DNA from 3 places in the Enterobacter sp. SA187 genome. Region 3 is predicted to be linked to each of the others. Evidence: predicted binding sites of a transcription regulator. Region 3 holds the regulator's gene; each other region holds the start of a gene.

Region 1 (5,408 bases), 1.9 Mb from region 3:
GTCAACGTAGCGGGGCCGTGATAAAGCGGGTTATGACGAAATTAAATGCATATTTGTGAGCTGTCGCAAATTTAAAGAAAAAGAGATTTTCTTTTATTTCACGGCTTCAGGGAAATATATATTCAGGGGGCGAATAATAAGAAGTGAGTTATTTATAATATAAATATGAAGCACTGCTCCCCATCAGTTCGGGGAGCAGAGTGAGGGGCAAAATCAGTCGATACCTTTGCTGCGCAGGTAATCTTCATAGTTGCCGCTGAAGTCGATCACACGCTCAGGGGTGATTTCAATCACGCGGGTCGCCAGGGAGCTGACGAATTCGCGGTCATGGGAAACGAAGATCAGCGTGCCCTGGTACATTTCCAGCGCCATGTTCAGCGATTCGATAGATTCCATATCCAGGTGGTTGGTGGGTTCATCCATCACCAGGATATTCGGGCGCTGCATCATCAGCTTACCAAACAGCATACGGCCTTTTTCACCACCGGAGAGGACTTTCACCTGTTTCTTGATGTCGTCCTGACTGAACAGCAGACGGCCCAGAATGCCGCGCACCACCTGCTCGTCGTCGCCTTCCTGTTTCCACTGGCTCATCCAGTCGAAGACGGTCATGCCGTTTTCAAACTCGTATTCGTGATCCTGGGCGTAATAGCCAATTTTCACGTTTTCCGACCACTTCACAGTGCCGGTGTCCGGCGTTAAATCGCCGACCAGGGTTTTCAGCAGGGTGGATTTACCCACGCCGTTGGTGCCGAGGATCGCCAGCTTCTCGCCCACTTCCAGCAGCAGATTGACGTTTTTGAACAGCGGGCCGTTATCGAAGCCTTTGCTGAGCTGCTCCACTTCCAGCGCATTACGGAACAGTTTTTTATCCTGCTCAAAGCGAATGAACGGGTTCTGACGGCTTGAGGCTTTGACTTCGTCCAGCTTGATTTTGTCGATCTGACGGGCGCGGGAGGTCGCCTGACGGGATTTGGAGGCGTTGGCGCTAAAGCGGCTGACGAAGGCCTGCAAATCGGCGATCTGGGCCTTCTTCTTGGCGTTGTCCGCCAGCAGACGCTCACGCGCCTGAGTCGCAGCGGTCATGTATTCGTCGTAGTTGCCTGCATACACGCGCAGCTCGCCGTAATCCAGATCCGCCATGTGCGTACACACCATGTTCAGGAAGTGACGGTCGTGCGAGATGATGATCATGGTGCTGTTACGTTCGTTCAGCACCTGCTCCAGCCAGCGAATGGTGTCGATGTCGAGGTTGTTCGTCGGTTCATCGAGCAGCAGAATGTCAGGGTTGGCGAACAGCGCCTGGGCCAGCAGCACACGCAGTTTCCAGCCTGGCGCGACTTCGCTCATCAGGCCGTAGTGCTGTTCCAGCGGAATGCCCACGCCGAGCAGCAGCTCACCGGCGCGGGATTCGGCAGAGTAGCCGTCCATTTCGCCATACTGTACTTCCAGATCGGCCACTTTGTAGCCGTCTTCTTCGCTCATTTCCGGCAGGCTGTAGATGCGGTCACGCTCCTGCTTCACTTCCCACAGCTCGGTATGCCCCATGATCACCGTGTCGAGCACGCTGTACTCTTCGAAAGCGAACTGATCCTGACGCAGCTTACCGATGCGCTCGTTGGGATCGAGGGAGACGTTGCCCAGCGTCGGCTCTAAATCGCCGCCGAGGATCTTCATAAAGGTGGATTTTCCGCTACCGTTGGCGCCAATCAGGCCGTAACGGTTGCCGCCGCCAAATTTGACGGAAATGTTTTCAAACAGCGGCTTAGTGCCGAACTGCATGGTGACGTTGCTGGTAACTAACACGGCGTTATCCTAAAAATGTGTGACAAACCGTGCATTATGCCACAATTCCGAATTGAAATCGCGCACCGTGATAAGCAGCTACACTGTAGCTTTCAGAAAAAAATGTGATTTCGTACACATCTGAATTCCATGCGCGGGGGAATGCACATATAATGCGCTCCCATCTCCATTAAGACTTTAACTCAACGGCCGGATGGCCAGTGGCAAAGATACCTCGCACAACATGAAAATTAAATTAACAACGATTTTAGCGGCGGCTTTCGCGGTAGTAGGGTTTTGCAAATCTGCCTCTGCAGTAACTTATCCACTGCCAACCGACGGCAGCCGTCTGGTTGGCCAGAACCAGGTCATCACCATTCCGGAAGGGAACCAGCAGCCGCTGGAGTACTTTGCGGCGCAATACCAGATGGGCCTGTCTAACCTGCTGGAAGCGAACCCGGGCGTGGACACTTACCTGCCGAAAGGCGGTAGCGTACTGAATATCCCGCAGCAGCTGATCCTGCCGGACACCGTTCATGAAGGCATTGTGATCAACAGCGCCGAAATGCGCCTCTACTACTACCCGAAAGGCACCAACACGGTGATCGTGCTGCCGATTGGTATCGGTCAGTTAGGCAAAGATACGCCGATCAACTGGACTACTAAAGTTGAGCGTAAAAAAGCCGGCCCGACCTGGACGCCGACCGCCAAAATGCATGCGGAATATATTGCCGCCGGCAACCCGCTGCCCGCAGTAGTTCCGGCTGGCCCGGATAACCCGATGGGTCTGTACGCGCTCTACATTGGCCGTCTGTATGCCATTCACGGCACCAACGCCAACTTTGGTATCGGCCTGCGCGTAAGCCACGGCTGCGTGCGTCTGCGTAACGAAGACATTAAGTTCCTGTTCCAGAACGTGCCGGTCGGCACCCGCGTTCAGTTTATCGATGAGCCGGTGAAAGCCACCACCGAGCCGGATGGCAGCCGTTATGTGGAAGTGCACAATCCGCTGTCCACCACCGAAGCGCAGTTTGAAGGCGGCGAAATCGTACCGATCACCCTCACCAAAAGCGTGCAGAGCGTGACCAGCCAGGCTGACGTTGACCAGGCCGTTGTTGAGCAGGCGATTGAAAACCGCTCCGGTATGCCGGTTCGTCTGAACTGATCCTGCCCCGGCAGTAAACAAAAAAAGCGATGGGAAACCATCGCTTTTTTTTATCCGTGATTGACCATGATAATGCCGCCATGATCGTAGCGATAATGGCAGTGGGCATACTCCAGCGGCGTGCCATCTTCCAGATAAACCACCTGCTCCACTTCCAGCACCGGATCGGTGTCGTCGCAGCTCAGGTAACGTTTATCCTCGGCGTTCGGCTTCAGGGCGCGCACCACGCGGTACGAACCCATAAGTTTCAGCGCCAGGGTGTCCTGCACATAGCGAAACACTGAACTTTGCAGATGGCCGCGGTTAAGGCCGGGCACCAGCGCCACCGGCATCAGCGTAAACTCCAGCGAGACCGGTTCGCCGTCAAGCAGCCGCAGGCGCACGAAGTCATAGACCGGCGCATCGGCGTCGATCAGCAGCGAGGCCTGCTCTTTTTCATCGGCAAAGCGTAAATCGAAGCGGATGATCTCGCTGGTGACGGTGCCGACGTTTTCCCAGGTTTTGGTCGCGCCGAAATAGTCGCTGCCGGGCAGATCCCATTGCGAGAGCTGAAGGAAATTCTTGCGGATAAAGGTGCCCTGCCCCTGACGGGTATACACCAGCCCTTCGACGATCAGCTGGCGTATCGCCTGCTGGATAGTCATGCGGCTGGTGCTGAACTCCGCCGCCAGAGCGAACTGATCGGGCAGCGGCTCGCTGGCAGAATACTGTCCGCTCATGATGCGCTGCTTAATTTCCCGCGCGATAGAAACGTATTTCGCCGACATTGCCCGTTCCTTTTATTATTCGACTATCCCACTGTTTTTTAAGGCCACTCGCTCGGCTATCTTGAGGAAAGGCAGGTAGAAGAATACACCAAAGACGATGATTATCAACTGAACGACCACCGCCCGCCAGTCCCCCGCCGTCGCCAGCCAGGCGCTTAAAACCGGCGGCGTGGTCCAGGGGATCATCACCACGCAGCGCGACATCAACCCGAGGGTGGTGCAGATCCAGGCAAAGAAAATCCCGATAGCAGGCAAGAGCACAAAGGGGATCATCAGCGGAATGTTAAACACAATCGGCAGACCGAAAATCACCGGCTCGTTGATGTTAAACAGTCCCGGCGAAATGGACAGACGCGCCACCTGTTTCGCCGCCTTCTGGCGCGAGAACAGAAAGATGGCGATAAGCAGCGACAACGTGCTGCCGGTGCCGCCAATCATGCCGAACGTCGGCACAAAAATATTGTTGATGATATGCGGGATCGGCTGCCCGTTGGCAAAGGCGATCATATTTTCGTTGGTATTGATCAGCAGGAACGGCTCCAGCACCACGGCGTTAACCACCGACTGATGGATCCCCAGCGTAAAGAGAAAGTTGCCGAAGCTGTAGATAAAAAGCGTGCCCGGCAGACTGGTGTTGATCAGACGCAGCGGCTGCTGGATGAGCGTGGTGATCAGATGGATCAGATCGGTATGCAGCACGTTCGCCAGCAGCGCGGCGATGATGGCGAAAGTGGAGAGCGTAAAAATGGTCGGCAGCAGCGCGGAAAAGGATTTACTCACCGCCGGCGGCACGTTTTCGCCCAGGGAAATATCGAGCTTTTTGATCCCGGCAATGCGGATAAACAGCTCGGTGGACAGCAGGCCGATGATCACCCCGGCGAAAATCCCGGTGGTGCCAATGTTGGCGAACGACAGCATCTGGCCGACGGTTACCGTCGTCTTGCCGCCCACCGGCACCACGTCGAGCTGGATCGGCATCATAATGATAAAGCTGGATAAGGCGATCACCACTGCCGAGACCGGGTTGTCGAAATTTTTGTTGCGCGCCAGCGACCAGGCGATCATCGGCGCGATCAACAGCGCCGCAATGTTCAGCGTGCCGTTGATAATGACATCGCCCCACACTTTAAAGCGCGTGAGCAGCTCCCCGTCCATCACCCAGGGAAACACCACGTTATTCACCAGTACCGCCAGCCCGGCAAGAATGAAAATGGGCATCACCGCCGCAAAGGCATCGCGCAGCGAGCGCAGATGCACCTGGTTGGCGATACGGGCGGAGAACTCAACAAATCGATCAACAAACGACTGCATATTCGGTTTCATGTTTGCATCAGACATCGCAGATACCTTCCCTTCAATCAGTCACAAAACGGTCCGGCAGGCGGGATCACATCTCGTCGCCGTTACTGTGGATCACACGTTTTAGCCAGGCGTAGCTCTTTTTCGGTACCCGTTTCAGATCTTTCAGATCGTGGTTTTCCCGGTTCACATACACCACGCCGTAGCGCTTACGCATGTCCCCCTGCGAACTGAGAATGTCAATCAGCCCCCAGCCGAGATAGCCAATCACCTGCGCGCCGTCCTCAAAAATGGCGTCTTTCATCGCCTGCAAATGCTCACGGTGATAGTCGATGCGGTACTGGTCGTCGATGGGGTTTACGCCGTCCCAGGATTCGATCACGCCGATGCCG
Region 2 (5,408 bases), 1.2 Mb from region 3:
TACAAAGCCTTCGGTTTTCACTTATATCAGGGTTATTTCTACAGTAAGCCGGAAATTATCAAAAACAAGCGCCTGGCCCCCGGTAAGGTATTACAGCTTCAGCTTATTCAGGAAGTGAACACCCCTAATCCTGATATGTTCAAAGTTGAGAATTACCTCAAGCGTGATTTGACCCTCTCCTATACCCTGATGCGTTACACCAAAAATGTGCTGTTTAAAAACCGCGGCATTGTACTGGGTAAAAACGCCACCCTCAGGGATACGCTGCTTTATTTAGGCATTAACGAAGTGCGGCGCTTTGTCTCCATTTCCTGCCTGACCAATATGGCGGATGTGAAAACCGACCAGCTCTATCATATGAGCCTGGTGCGCGGCATGTTCTGTGAACTGATGGCGAAAGAAACCGGCAACGCGCGGCTTTCGGGCGATGCCTTTTTCTGCGGCCTGTTCTCGCTGCTCGACACCATTCTGGGCATTTCCATGGAAGATCTGTTCCGGCAAATTCTGCTGCCGGAGAACGTCATGAACGCGTTAACGAAGCACGAAGGGGTGATCTGGCAATTCCTGACGCTGGCCCGTCTTTACGAGGAACAGGACTGGGATAACGCCGGCGCGCTGCTGGACAGCTTTAAGCTGGATCAGGCGACGGTTATCGGGGCGATGCAGCAGTCGATTGAGTGGGCCGATAATATCTCGGCCTAACGGCCTTTAGGCTTGCTCAGCTGCTCACTGAGCTGCTCCGGCGTCACCGCCGGATAGCCCTGCGCGTCGTCAGTAGTTTCACTGACGTTCGGAATAGGCACCAGCGGCCCAAGGAAACGCGGCTCGCGTTTGAAGACATACAGATCCGCCAGCGCGCCGAGCCGCGCGCCAAATTCACGGATGCGCACGGTCAGCATATCTTTCGGCGACGGCACGGCATAACACTGCGCCTGGATCCCCATATGCAGGGCGATAAACAGCGCCCGCTCGCAGTGAAAACGCTGGGTGATAATAATAAAGTCGTTGGTATCGAAGACTTTACGCGTGCGCACAATGGAATCCAGCGTACGGAAGCCCGCGTAATCCAGCACGATATCCTGCGGATCGACGCCACCGGCAATCAAATCCTTACGCATGGTCACCGGCTCGTTGTAGCTCTGCTGGGCGTTATCGCCGCTCAGCAACAGGTAATTCACCTTGCCGCTGTTATAGGCGTTGAGCGCTCCCTGAATGCGGTAACGGTAATACTGATTGATGACGCCGGTGCGGTAATATTTGGCGGTACCGAGCACCACCCCCACCTGTCGGTAGGGCAAATCCTGCAAATCGTCGTAGATATAAGGCGCAGTTTTCCAGCTGATCCAGCGGTCCAGTCCAAGCGCAGTAAACAGCAGCAAGCCGATGAGGACTAACAGGCTGTAAAACAAACGCTTCAACATGCAGATAGCTCAGTAAAGGAAGAAATTTCACTCAGGCTACTTTACGCGCCGGTTTTGCGCAAGAAACGGCGGTTCGATTGCGAAGATTTTCATCACTGCGGACGCGAACGTCCGCAGTAAAGGGGATCAGGCCAGCAGTACGCGATCGATATTCTGGCAGCCCAGGGCTTTCAGCGTGGCGGCGGTGGCGTCCCACTGGGTCAGGGTCGCATCGGCTTTTTCGGCCAGCACCGCGCGCTGAATGTCCGGGTAATCATAACCATTCAGGCTGAGCAGGTTCAGCGCGCCCTGCAACGGCGGCAGCGACGGGTTAAAGGCGGCGTTCTCGGCGTAACGGCCGGAGAATACCGTGCCGTCGCGACACTCCAGCGCCAGCCCGGCCGGAGCCTGACTGTAAGGCGCATGACTCTGGTTCGCCGCAGTAATGGCTGCCTGCGTCAGCGCATCGCCGGTAACGGCAAAGCCGTGATTTTCTTCGTCCATCAGCAGCGTTTTAATCTCCAGATCCTTCGGCCCGAAGGCATCCGGCAGGTAATCGGCCAGCGTATGGGGATCGCGCCCCGGCAGGTTAATACGCAGTGACAGACCGCTGTTCAGCTCGTTCATAAACTGACGGCAGTGACCGCAAGGGGTGTAGTTAACGGTGACAGACGCGAGAGATTTTTCGCCGCGCAGCCAGGCATGGCTGATGGCGCTCTGCTCGGCATGCACCGTTTGCTGCATGGTCGCGCCGATAAATTCCATATTGCCGCCAAAATACCAGGTGCCGCTGACGCCGCGGGCAATAGCGCCGACGTTAAAATGCGACACCGGCGTGCGTGCGCAGGCCGCGGCGAGGGGTAACAGCGCGAAAGCCAGTGCGTCTTCGTCCAGTCGCGTTGCGTTTTTAAGCATGGCGACCTGCTCCGCGGTCAGCAGGGCAGGGAAGTGCTCATCCGCCAGAACCGGCGCCAGCGCGGATTGCAGATCCGCCGCGAGACTTGCGAAAGCAGCGTGAAAACGTGAATGCATGGCATTGCCTCATAACAGTGTAATGGGAGCGTAGTTTACGGGCCGGTCAGGCCTTTATATGTGATTCATATCACACTGTATATGCAACTTATGAAATTCAAATGAAAAATGCGCGACGCATCGCAAATTTTAGCCCATCACCGCAAGGATCAGCGGGAAGACAAAGGGGGCCAGCAGCGAGGTGATAATGCCGCAGATCACCAGCGCCAGCGAACTGAACGCGCCCTCCTGATAATCCAGCTCGGCGCAGCGGGCAGTGCCCAGCGCGTGCGAGGCGGTACCCATCGCCAGGCCGCGCGATGCTTTGGTGCGAATACGCATCACATTAAGCAGGGTATGGCCGAACACCGCGCCCAGAATACCGACAAAAATCACGCACATGGCGCTGATGGCGGGAATACCGCCGAGGCTGCCGCCTACCGCCATGGCAATGGGCGTGGTCACGGATTTCGGCAGGATGGAGGCGGCGATTTCCGGCGTCGCTCCCATCAGCAGCGCAATAGATGTCCCGGTGATCATCGCCACCAGGCTGCCGACAAAACAGATGGTGATGATGGATTTCCAGCGGGCGCGGATCTGATGCAGCTGTTCGTATAAGGGATACGCCAGCGCCACCACCGCCGGTTGCAGCAGATCGTTGAGAATTTTACTGCCCTGAAAGTAACGCTCATAAGGAATGCCGGTCAGCAGCAGAAAAGGGATGATCACCACCATGGAAACCAGCAGCGGGTTCAGTAACGGGATACGAAAACGGGTCGCCAGTTTGCGCGCCGCGAAGAATACCGCCAGCGTGAGCGGCAAAGACCACCAGATCGAAGCCATCATTGTTTCTGCTCCTTCTCACCGACGATTTTGCGTTCGCCGTGCACAATGTGCGAACTCCAGCTGACCACCAGAAATACCACCAGCGTACTGACGGCGCAGGAGACCACTACCGGCCCGAACTGGGCGATCAGCACGTCATAATATTGCATCACGCCGACGCCAATGGGCACGAACAGCAGCGCCATATAGCGGATCAATACATAGCAGCCGGGGTTCACCCATTTTGCCGGCAGAATTTGCAGCGCCAGCAGCAGGAACATAATCAGCATGCCGATAATGCTGCCCGGAATGGTGATCGGCAGCAGCGAGGCGATAAAGATACCCGCGTACAGACAGGCATAAATCAGGACAAACGCACGCAGATATTGCCAGACAACAATGAGTGATTTATTCATGGTGACTACCCTTGACGAGATGCATTCATCATACAATTAAAATCTGAAATGTGCTACCGATCACAACATGCAGCCGAGCATAACAAAGAATCCTGAGATTAACGTTATGCATTCACACAAGATTAGGCGTAAAACCGCCCGCCCTCCGGCGGCTGGCCTCTTTCCTCCCCGCCACAGAGACGCTACCATACGCGCCTCTTAATTATTGGGTATTGTTATGCGTGTATTACTGGCTCCGATGGAAGGCGTGCTCGATTCGCTGGTGCGTGAGCTGCTGACCAGCGTGAACGATTACGATCACTGCATCACCGAATTTTTGCGCGTGGTCGATCAGCTACTGCCGGTAAAATCCTTCTATAAAATCTGTCCGGAATTACAGCATCAAAGCCGTACCCCCAGCGGCACGCCGGTGCGCGTGCAGTTACTGGGACAATACCCGCAATGGCTGGCGGAAAACGCCGCCCGCGCCGTCGAACTGGGCTCCTGGGGCGTCGATCTCAACTGCGGCTGCCCGTCGCGGCTGGTGAACGGCAGCGGCGGCGGGGCCACCTTACTGAAAGATCCTGACCTCATTTACCGGGGCGCAAAAGCGATGCGCGAAGCGGTGCCTGCGCATCTGCCGATGACGGTAAAAATCCGTCTCGGCTGGGATTCCGGCGATAAACAGTTTGAAATCGCCGATGCCGTGCAGCAGGCAGGGGCCAGCGAGCTGGTGGTGCATGGCCGTACCAAAGAAGACGGCTACAAAGCCGAGCGCATCAACTGGGCGGCGATTGGCGAGATCCGCAAACGCCTGACCATCCCGGTGGTGGCTAACGGTGAGATCTGGGACTGGCAAAGCGCGCAGGATTGCATGGCGGCAACGGGCTGCGATGCGGTGATGATTGGCCGCGGGGCGCTCAATGTGCCGAACTTAAGCCGGGTGGTGAAATACAACGCGCCGCGCATGCCGTGGCCGGAAGTGGTGCAACTGTTGCAGCGCTACAGCCAGCTTGAGAAGCAGGGCGATACCGGGCTGTATCACGTGGCGCGTATCAAGCAGTGGTTAGGATATTTACGTAAAGAATATGCTGAAGCCACCGCGCTCTTTGAACAGGTGCGCATCCTGAAACATTCGGCCGCCATTGCGGCGGCGATAGATTCAGTAGCTTTATAAATGACTTGCCCCCATAACGGGGGCAATTTTCAGAAAATCATTTTAAACACGCCGGTCACCACCAACAGCCCAATCAGAAAAATAATCAAAACCGCCCATAGTAAAATTTTCATCGTCCTTTCCTTTTAAGAGTCATATGCCTGCACGAATAAGTTTAGGCACACATTGGCAGCTTTGCCTGGTCGATCGCGAAGATCGTTTCTGCATCAGCCTGTTAACCCTCGTGAATTACCTATACTTACCTCTTTGCCGCTAAAGGCTCATTTCCCGGAGGAGTTCTACATGGTTTCGACGAATAAAGTTGCCATCGTTACGGCGTCAGATTCAGGTATCGGCAAACAGTGCGCGCTGGTGCTGGCTAAGCAGGGCTTCGATATTGGTATTACCTGGCATTCCGATGAGGAAGGCGCCAAAGCCACCGCTAAGGAAGTGGAGGCGCTGGGGCGACGCGCAGAACATGTGCACCTTGATCTGGGAAACCTGCCGGAAGGTGCAGAGGCCATCAACACGCTGATCGAACGTTTCGGTCGTATTGATGCGCTGGTGAATAACGCCGGGGCGATGAGTAAAGCGCCCTTCCTTGAAGTGGCGTTTGACGAC
Region 3 (5,408 bases):
GCCGTGGAATCAGGTGCCGGGCACCTTCACACCGTGGCAACCGTTGCCTGAACCTACCGACGTGCTGTTTTATGAAGGGCTGCACGGCGGCGTGGTGACGCCACAGCAGGACGTGTCGCGCCATGTGGATCTGCTGGTCGGCGTGGTGCCGATCATTAACCTGGAGTGGATCCAGAAGCTGGTGCGCGATACCAGCGAGCGCGGGCATTCACGGGAAACGGTGATGGATTCGGTGGTGCGGTCGATGGAAGACTACATCAACTTTATTACGCCGCAGTTTTCCCGCACGCACATTAACTTCCAGCGCGTGCCGACCGTGGATACTTCCAACCCCTTCGCCGCGAAAGCGATCCCGTCGCTGGACGAAAGCTTTGTGGTGATCCATTTCCGTAATCTGGAAGGCATCGATTTTCCCTGGCTGCTGGCGATGTTGCAGGGCTCATTCATTTCCCACATCAATACATTAGTGGTGCCGGGCGGAAAAATGGGGCTGGCGATGGAGCTGATCATGCTGCCGCTGGTGCAGCGGCTGATGGAAGGCAAGAAAATCGAGTGATTTTTTGTGCCGGATGGCGGCGTGAACGCCTTATCCGGCCTACAGATTAAGCTTTTGTAGGCCGGATAAGCGTAGCGCCATCCGGCAGGGTTAGCGCAGCGCCACCTGACGTGCACCAAAAATCACCCCTCAATCACCTCAAACGAATGGGTGATAGTGGCGGCTTTTTCCAGCATCAGCGCCACCGAACAATACTTCTCTGCCGACAGATCCACCGCGCGGGCTACCGCCGCTTCTTTCAGCGCTTTGCCGGTGACGATAAAGTGCAGATTGATGTGCGTGAACAGACGCGGCGCCTCTTCACGGCGCTCGGAGGTCAGTTTGACTTCGCAATCCGTCACATCGTGACGCCCTTTTTGCAGAATGGATACCACGTCAATGGCGCTGCATCCCCCGGCGGCCATCAACACCATCTCCATCGGGCTTGGCGCTTTATCGCCTGAGTTGCCGTCCATCAGGATCTGGTGGCCTGAAGCAGACTCGCCCAGGAACGTTAAACCTTCTACCCATTTGACTCTTGCTTGCATTTTATTCGCTCCGGCGCGGTAAATTTCCCTTCAGATTACGCGCACATAACAATTCTCGCAACGGAAGGCGACCTGCATCATGCTGAAGCGAGACACCAGGAGACACACAGCAAAAGCTATGCTAAAACATTCTGGCTGCTACAGTGATACATTGACGTTGCACATGTATGCAGACGACATCAAACATTAAAGGCTGGATTTTCGAACGGCCACTTCCCGGGAACAGGGAAGCATATGATTGCAACCCCAGAGGCAGAGTGTTCATCCTGGCTCTGGAGCCAGCTTATAACAGAGGATAACCGCGCATGGTGCTTGGCAAACCGCAAACAGACCCGACTCTCGAATGGTTCTTGTCTCATTGCCATATTCATAAGTACCCGTCGAAGAGCACGCTGATTCACCAGGGTGAAAAAGCGGAAACGTTGTATTACATCGTTAAAGGCTCAGTGGCAGTGCTCATCAAGGATGAAGAAGGTAAAGAGATGATCCTCTCTTACCTCAACCAGGGAGATTTTATCGGTGAACTGGGCCTGTTTGAAGAAGGTCAGGAGCGCAGTGCCTGGGTACGTGCTAAAACCGCTTGTGAAGTGGCAGAAATCTCGTACAAAAAATTCCGTCAGCTTATCCAGGTGAACCCGGATATTCTGATGCGCCTGTCTTCCCAGATGGCGCGCCGCCTGCAGGTGACGTCCGAGAAAGTGGGTAACCTCGCCTTCCTCGACGTGACTGGCCGCATCGCGCAGACGCTGCTGAACCTGGCCAAACAGCCGGACGCCATGACCCACCCGGACGGTATGCAAATTAAAATTACCCGTCAGGAGATCGGTCAGATCGTTGGCTGCTCCCGTGAAACCGTCGGTCGCATTCTGAAGATGCTGGAAGATCAAAACCTGATCTCTGCGCACGGTAAAACCATCGTGGTTTACGGAACCCGCTAAGCCCCTCAAACGGCGTATTGCATCTGCGAGACGCCGTTTTTGTTTGCATTCTCATGTGGCGCAGGCTGATCTATCACCCGGAAATTAACTACGCCCTGCGACAAACGCTGGTGTTGTGTCTCCCTGTGGCCATCGGCCTCGCCTTCGGGCACCTGCAACAGGGGCTGCTGTTCTCTCTCGTTCCTGCCTGCTGCAACATTGCCGGGCTCGATACCCCCCATAAACGCTTTTTCAAACGCCTGATCGTGGGCGGCTCGCTGTTTGCGGGCTGTAGCCTGGCGGTGCAGCTATTGCTGGCGGAGAACATCGCCCTGCCGCTGATCCTCGGCGGGCTGGCGCTGCTGCTTGGCGTCACGGCAGAGATCAGCGCCCTGCACGCGCGCCTGCTGCCGGCGTCGCTTATCGCCGCCATCTTTACCTTAAGCCTTGCCGGAAATATGCCGGTATGGGAGCCGCTGCTGATTTATGCCTCCGGCACGCTGTGGTACGGGCTGTTTAACTGGCTGTGGTTCTGGATGTGGCGCGAACAGCCGCTGCGCGAATCCTTAAGCCTGCTCTACCGCCAGCTGGCGGAGTACTGCGAAGCTAAATACAGTCTGCTGACCCAGCATGCGGATCCGGAAAAAGCCCTGCCGCCGCTGCTGGCGCGTCAGCAGAAAGCCGTGGATCTGATCAGCCAGTGTTACCAGCAAATGCACATGCTCGCCGCTAATCAGCATAACGATTACAAGCGCCTGCTGCGGGCGTTTCAGGTGGCGCTGGACCTGCAGGAGCATATTTCCGTCAGCCTGCATCAGCCCCAGGAAGTGCAAAAACTGGTGGAGCAGAGTCACGCCGAAGCGGTGATCCGCTGGAACGCGCAGGTGGTCGCCGCCCGGCTGCGGGTGCTGGCGGACGACATTCTCTATCACCGTTTTCCTGTGCGCTTTAATATGGATAAGCAGGTCGGCGCGCTGGAAAAAATCGCCCGTCAGCATCCGGATAACCCGGTCGGCCAGTTCTGCGCCTGGCACTTCAGCCGTATCGCCAGAGTACTGCGCACCCAGCGCCCGCTGTATGTGCGCGATCTGATGGAGGATAAACAGCGCCGCCAGCCGCTGATCCCGGCGCTCAAAAGCTATCTGTCGTTTAAATCCCCGGCGCTGCGCAATGCGGCGCGCATTGCCGTGATGCTCGCCATCGCCAGCCTGATGGGGATCGCGCTGCATCTGCCCAAGCCCTACTGGATCCTGATGACGGTACTGCTGGTGACGCAAAACGGCTACGGCGCAACGCGGGTGCGTATTCAGCACCGGGCGGCGGGGACTATGGCGGGGCTGATTATTGCCGGTATCACGCTGCACTTTCACGTGCCGGAAGGCTATACGCTGCTCGGTATGCTGGTGGTGACGCTGATTAGCTATCTGATCATCCGCAAGAATTATGGCTGGGCGACGGTGGGCTTCACCATCACCGCGGTGTATTCGTTACAGCTGCTGACGCTGAGCGGCGACCAGTTTATCGTCGCCAGGCTTATCGATACGCTGATTGGCTGTCTGATCGCCTTTGGCGGCATGGTCTGGCTGTGGCCGCAGTGGCAGAGCGGGCTGTTGCGGCAGAACGCCCACGACGCGCTGGAGGCGGACCAGGAGGCCATCCGCCTGATCCTCAGCGACGATCCGCAGCCCACGCCGCTGGCGTACCAGCGCATGCGCGTCAATCAGGCACACAATACGCTGTTTAACTCGCTCAATCAGGCAATGCAGGAGCCGGGCTTTAACACTCATTACCTGGAAGATATGAAACTCTGGGTGACGCACAGCCAGTTTATCGTCGAGCACATTAACGCGATGACCACCCTGGCGCGCGAGCACACCATGCTGACGCCGGATCTGGCGCAACGTTATCTGGAATCCTGTGAAATTGCGCTTCAGCGTTGCCAGCAGCGCCTGGAATATGACGGGCCGGCAGGGTCGGGGGATGCCAATATTCTGGAAGCGCCGGAGACCTTAACCCAGGGCCCGATGAGCACGCTGGAACAGCATCTGCAACGTGTTATCGGGCATCTGAACACCATGCACACCATTTCGTCGGTGGCATGGCGTCAGCGCCCGCATCACGGCATCTGGCTGATGCGGACAGGAAAGCGGAAGCATTAGAAATTTGCCGGGTGGCGCTTTCGCTTACCCGGCCTACGAGCCTAAGTCTGCAAGCACAGCGCCGCCGGGCAACAGGGTTAACCGTGGACGATTTTCGCGACGGCCTGCGCAAAACGTGCCATGCCCTCGTCGATGTCGCTCTCTTCCACCACCAGCGACGGCGCAAAACGCATCACGTCCGGCCCGGCGTTCAGCACCATCACCCCTTCGCTGGCGGCCGCATACAGGAAATCACGGGCGCGACCACGGTATTGCGGCTTCAGTTCTGCGCCAATCAGCAGACCCATACCGCGAATATCGCTGAACAGGTCATACTGCTCATCGATCTGTTGAAGATGTTTAACAAAGCGCTGGCGTTTTTCGTTCACCCCCTGCAACACTTCCGGCGTATTGATAATATCGAAGGCCGCGCCCGCTACCGCGCAGGCCAGCGGGTTGCCGCCGTAGGTGGATCCATGGGAGCCAACATGAAACGCGCTGGCGATCTCCTGGGTGGTCAGCATGGCGCTGACCGGGAAGCCGCCGCCCAGCGCTTTGGCGCTGGTGAGAATATCCGGCGTCACGCCGTAGTGCATATAGGCAAAGAGTTCACCGCTGCGGCCCATGCCGCACTGCACTTCATCAAATACCAGCAGCGCCTGATGTTCATCGCACAGCTCGCGCAGCCCTTGCAGAAATTCCGGAGTCGCCGCCGTAACGCCGCCCTCGCCCTGGATCGGCTCCACGACGACCGCGCAGGTGTGATCGTCCATCACCGCTTTGACCGCGTGCAGATCGTTAAAGGGCACATGGATGATGTCCGCCGGTTTCGGCCCGAAGCCATCGGAATATTTCGGCTGTCCGCCCACCGACACGGTAAACAGCGACCGTCCATGGAAAGCATTGTGGAAGGCGATGATTTTCGTTTTATAGGGGCTGTGACGGGTGGAGGCGTAGTAGCGCGCCAGTTTGAAGGCCGTTTCATTAGCTTCGGTGCCGGAGTTCATAAAGAGCACGCGCTCGGCAAAGGTGGCCTCAATCATTTTACGGCCCAGGCGCAGGGCCGGTTCGTTGGTAAAGACGTTGCTGGTGTGCCACAGGGTTTCCCCCTGGGTTTTTAACGCCTCAACCAGCGCCGGATGGCAATGACCGAGCGCCGTAACGGCAATACCGCCCGCAAAATCAACGTACTCTTTACCCTGCTGATCCCACACGCGGCTGCCCTTCCCTTTTACCGGAATGAATTCAGCAGGTGCATAAATCGGCAGAA

Evidence for each region. Region 3 encodes CRP, which controls carbon source genes, mostly activating them, when cyclic AMP is high. Its sites were predicted from a motif close to ATGTGANNNNNNTCACAT; they were not measured.
Region 1: the regulator CRP is predicted to act here: its motif matches at 1,909-1,926, upstream of ldtB (L,D-transpeptidase).
Region 2: the regulator CRP is predicted to act here: its motif matches at 3,701-3,718, upstream of BMF08_RS19230 (CidA/LrgA family protein).

The regions. Positions count from the first base shown of each region.
Region 1 covers NZ_CP019113.1:2,664,635-2,670,042, reverse strand. The annotation lists gene BMF08_RS12760 (ABC-F family ATPase) at 214-1,806, opposite strand; gene ldtB (L,D-transpeptidase) at 2,030-2,950, shown strand; gene BMF08_RS12750 (GntR family transcriptional regulator) at 3,001-3,717, opposite strand; gene BMF08_RS12745 (PTS sugar transporter subunit IIC) at 3,733-5,055, opposite strand; gene BMF08_RS12740 (glycoside hydrolase family 1 protein) at 5,105-5,408, opposite strand, start outside.
Region 2 covers NZ_CP019113.1:3,989,618-3,995,025, reverse strand. The annotation lists gene BMF08_RS19250 (EAL and HDOD domain-containing protein) at 1-702, shown strand, start outside; gene sanA (outer membrane permeability protein SanA) at 699-1,421, opposite strand; gene cdd (cytidine deaminase) at 1,548-2,432, opposite strand; gene BMF08_RS19235 (CidB/LrgB family autolysis modulator) at 2,562-3,257, opposite strand; gene BMF08_RS19230 (CidA/LrgA family protein) at 3,254-3,652, opposite strand; gene dusC (tRNA dihydrouridine(16) synthase DusC) at 3,870-4,808, shown strand; gene yohP (small membrane protein YohP) at 4,838-4,921, opposite strand; gene BMF08_RS19215 (SDR family oxidoreductase) at 5,091-5,408, shown strand, end outside.
Region 3 covers NZ_CP019113.1:756,278-761,685, forward strand. The annotation lists gene BMF08_RS03830 (phosphoribulokinase) at 1-556, shown strand, start outside; gene BMF08_RS03835 (OsmC family protein) at 679-1,083, opposite strand; gene crp (cAMP-activated global transcriptional regulator CRP) at 1,389-2,021, shown strand; gene BMF08_RS03845 (YccS/YhfK family putative transporter) at 2,075-4,159, shown strand; gene argD (bifunctional acetylornithine/succinyldiaminopimelate transaminase) at 4,237-5,408, opposite strand, start outside.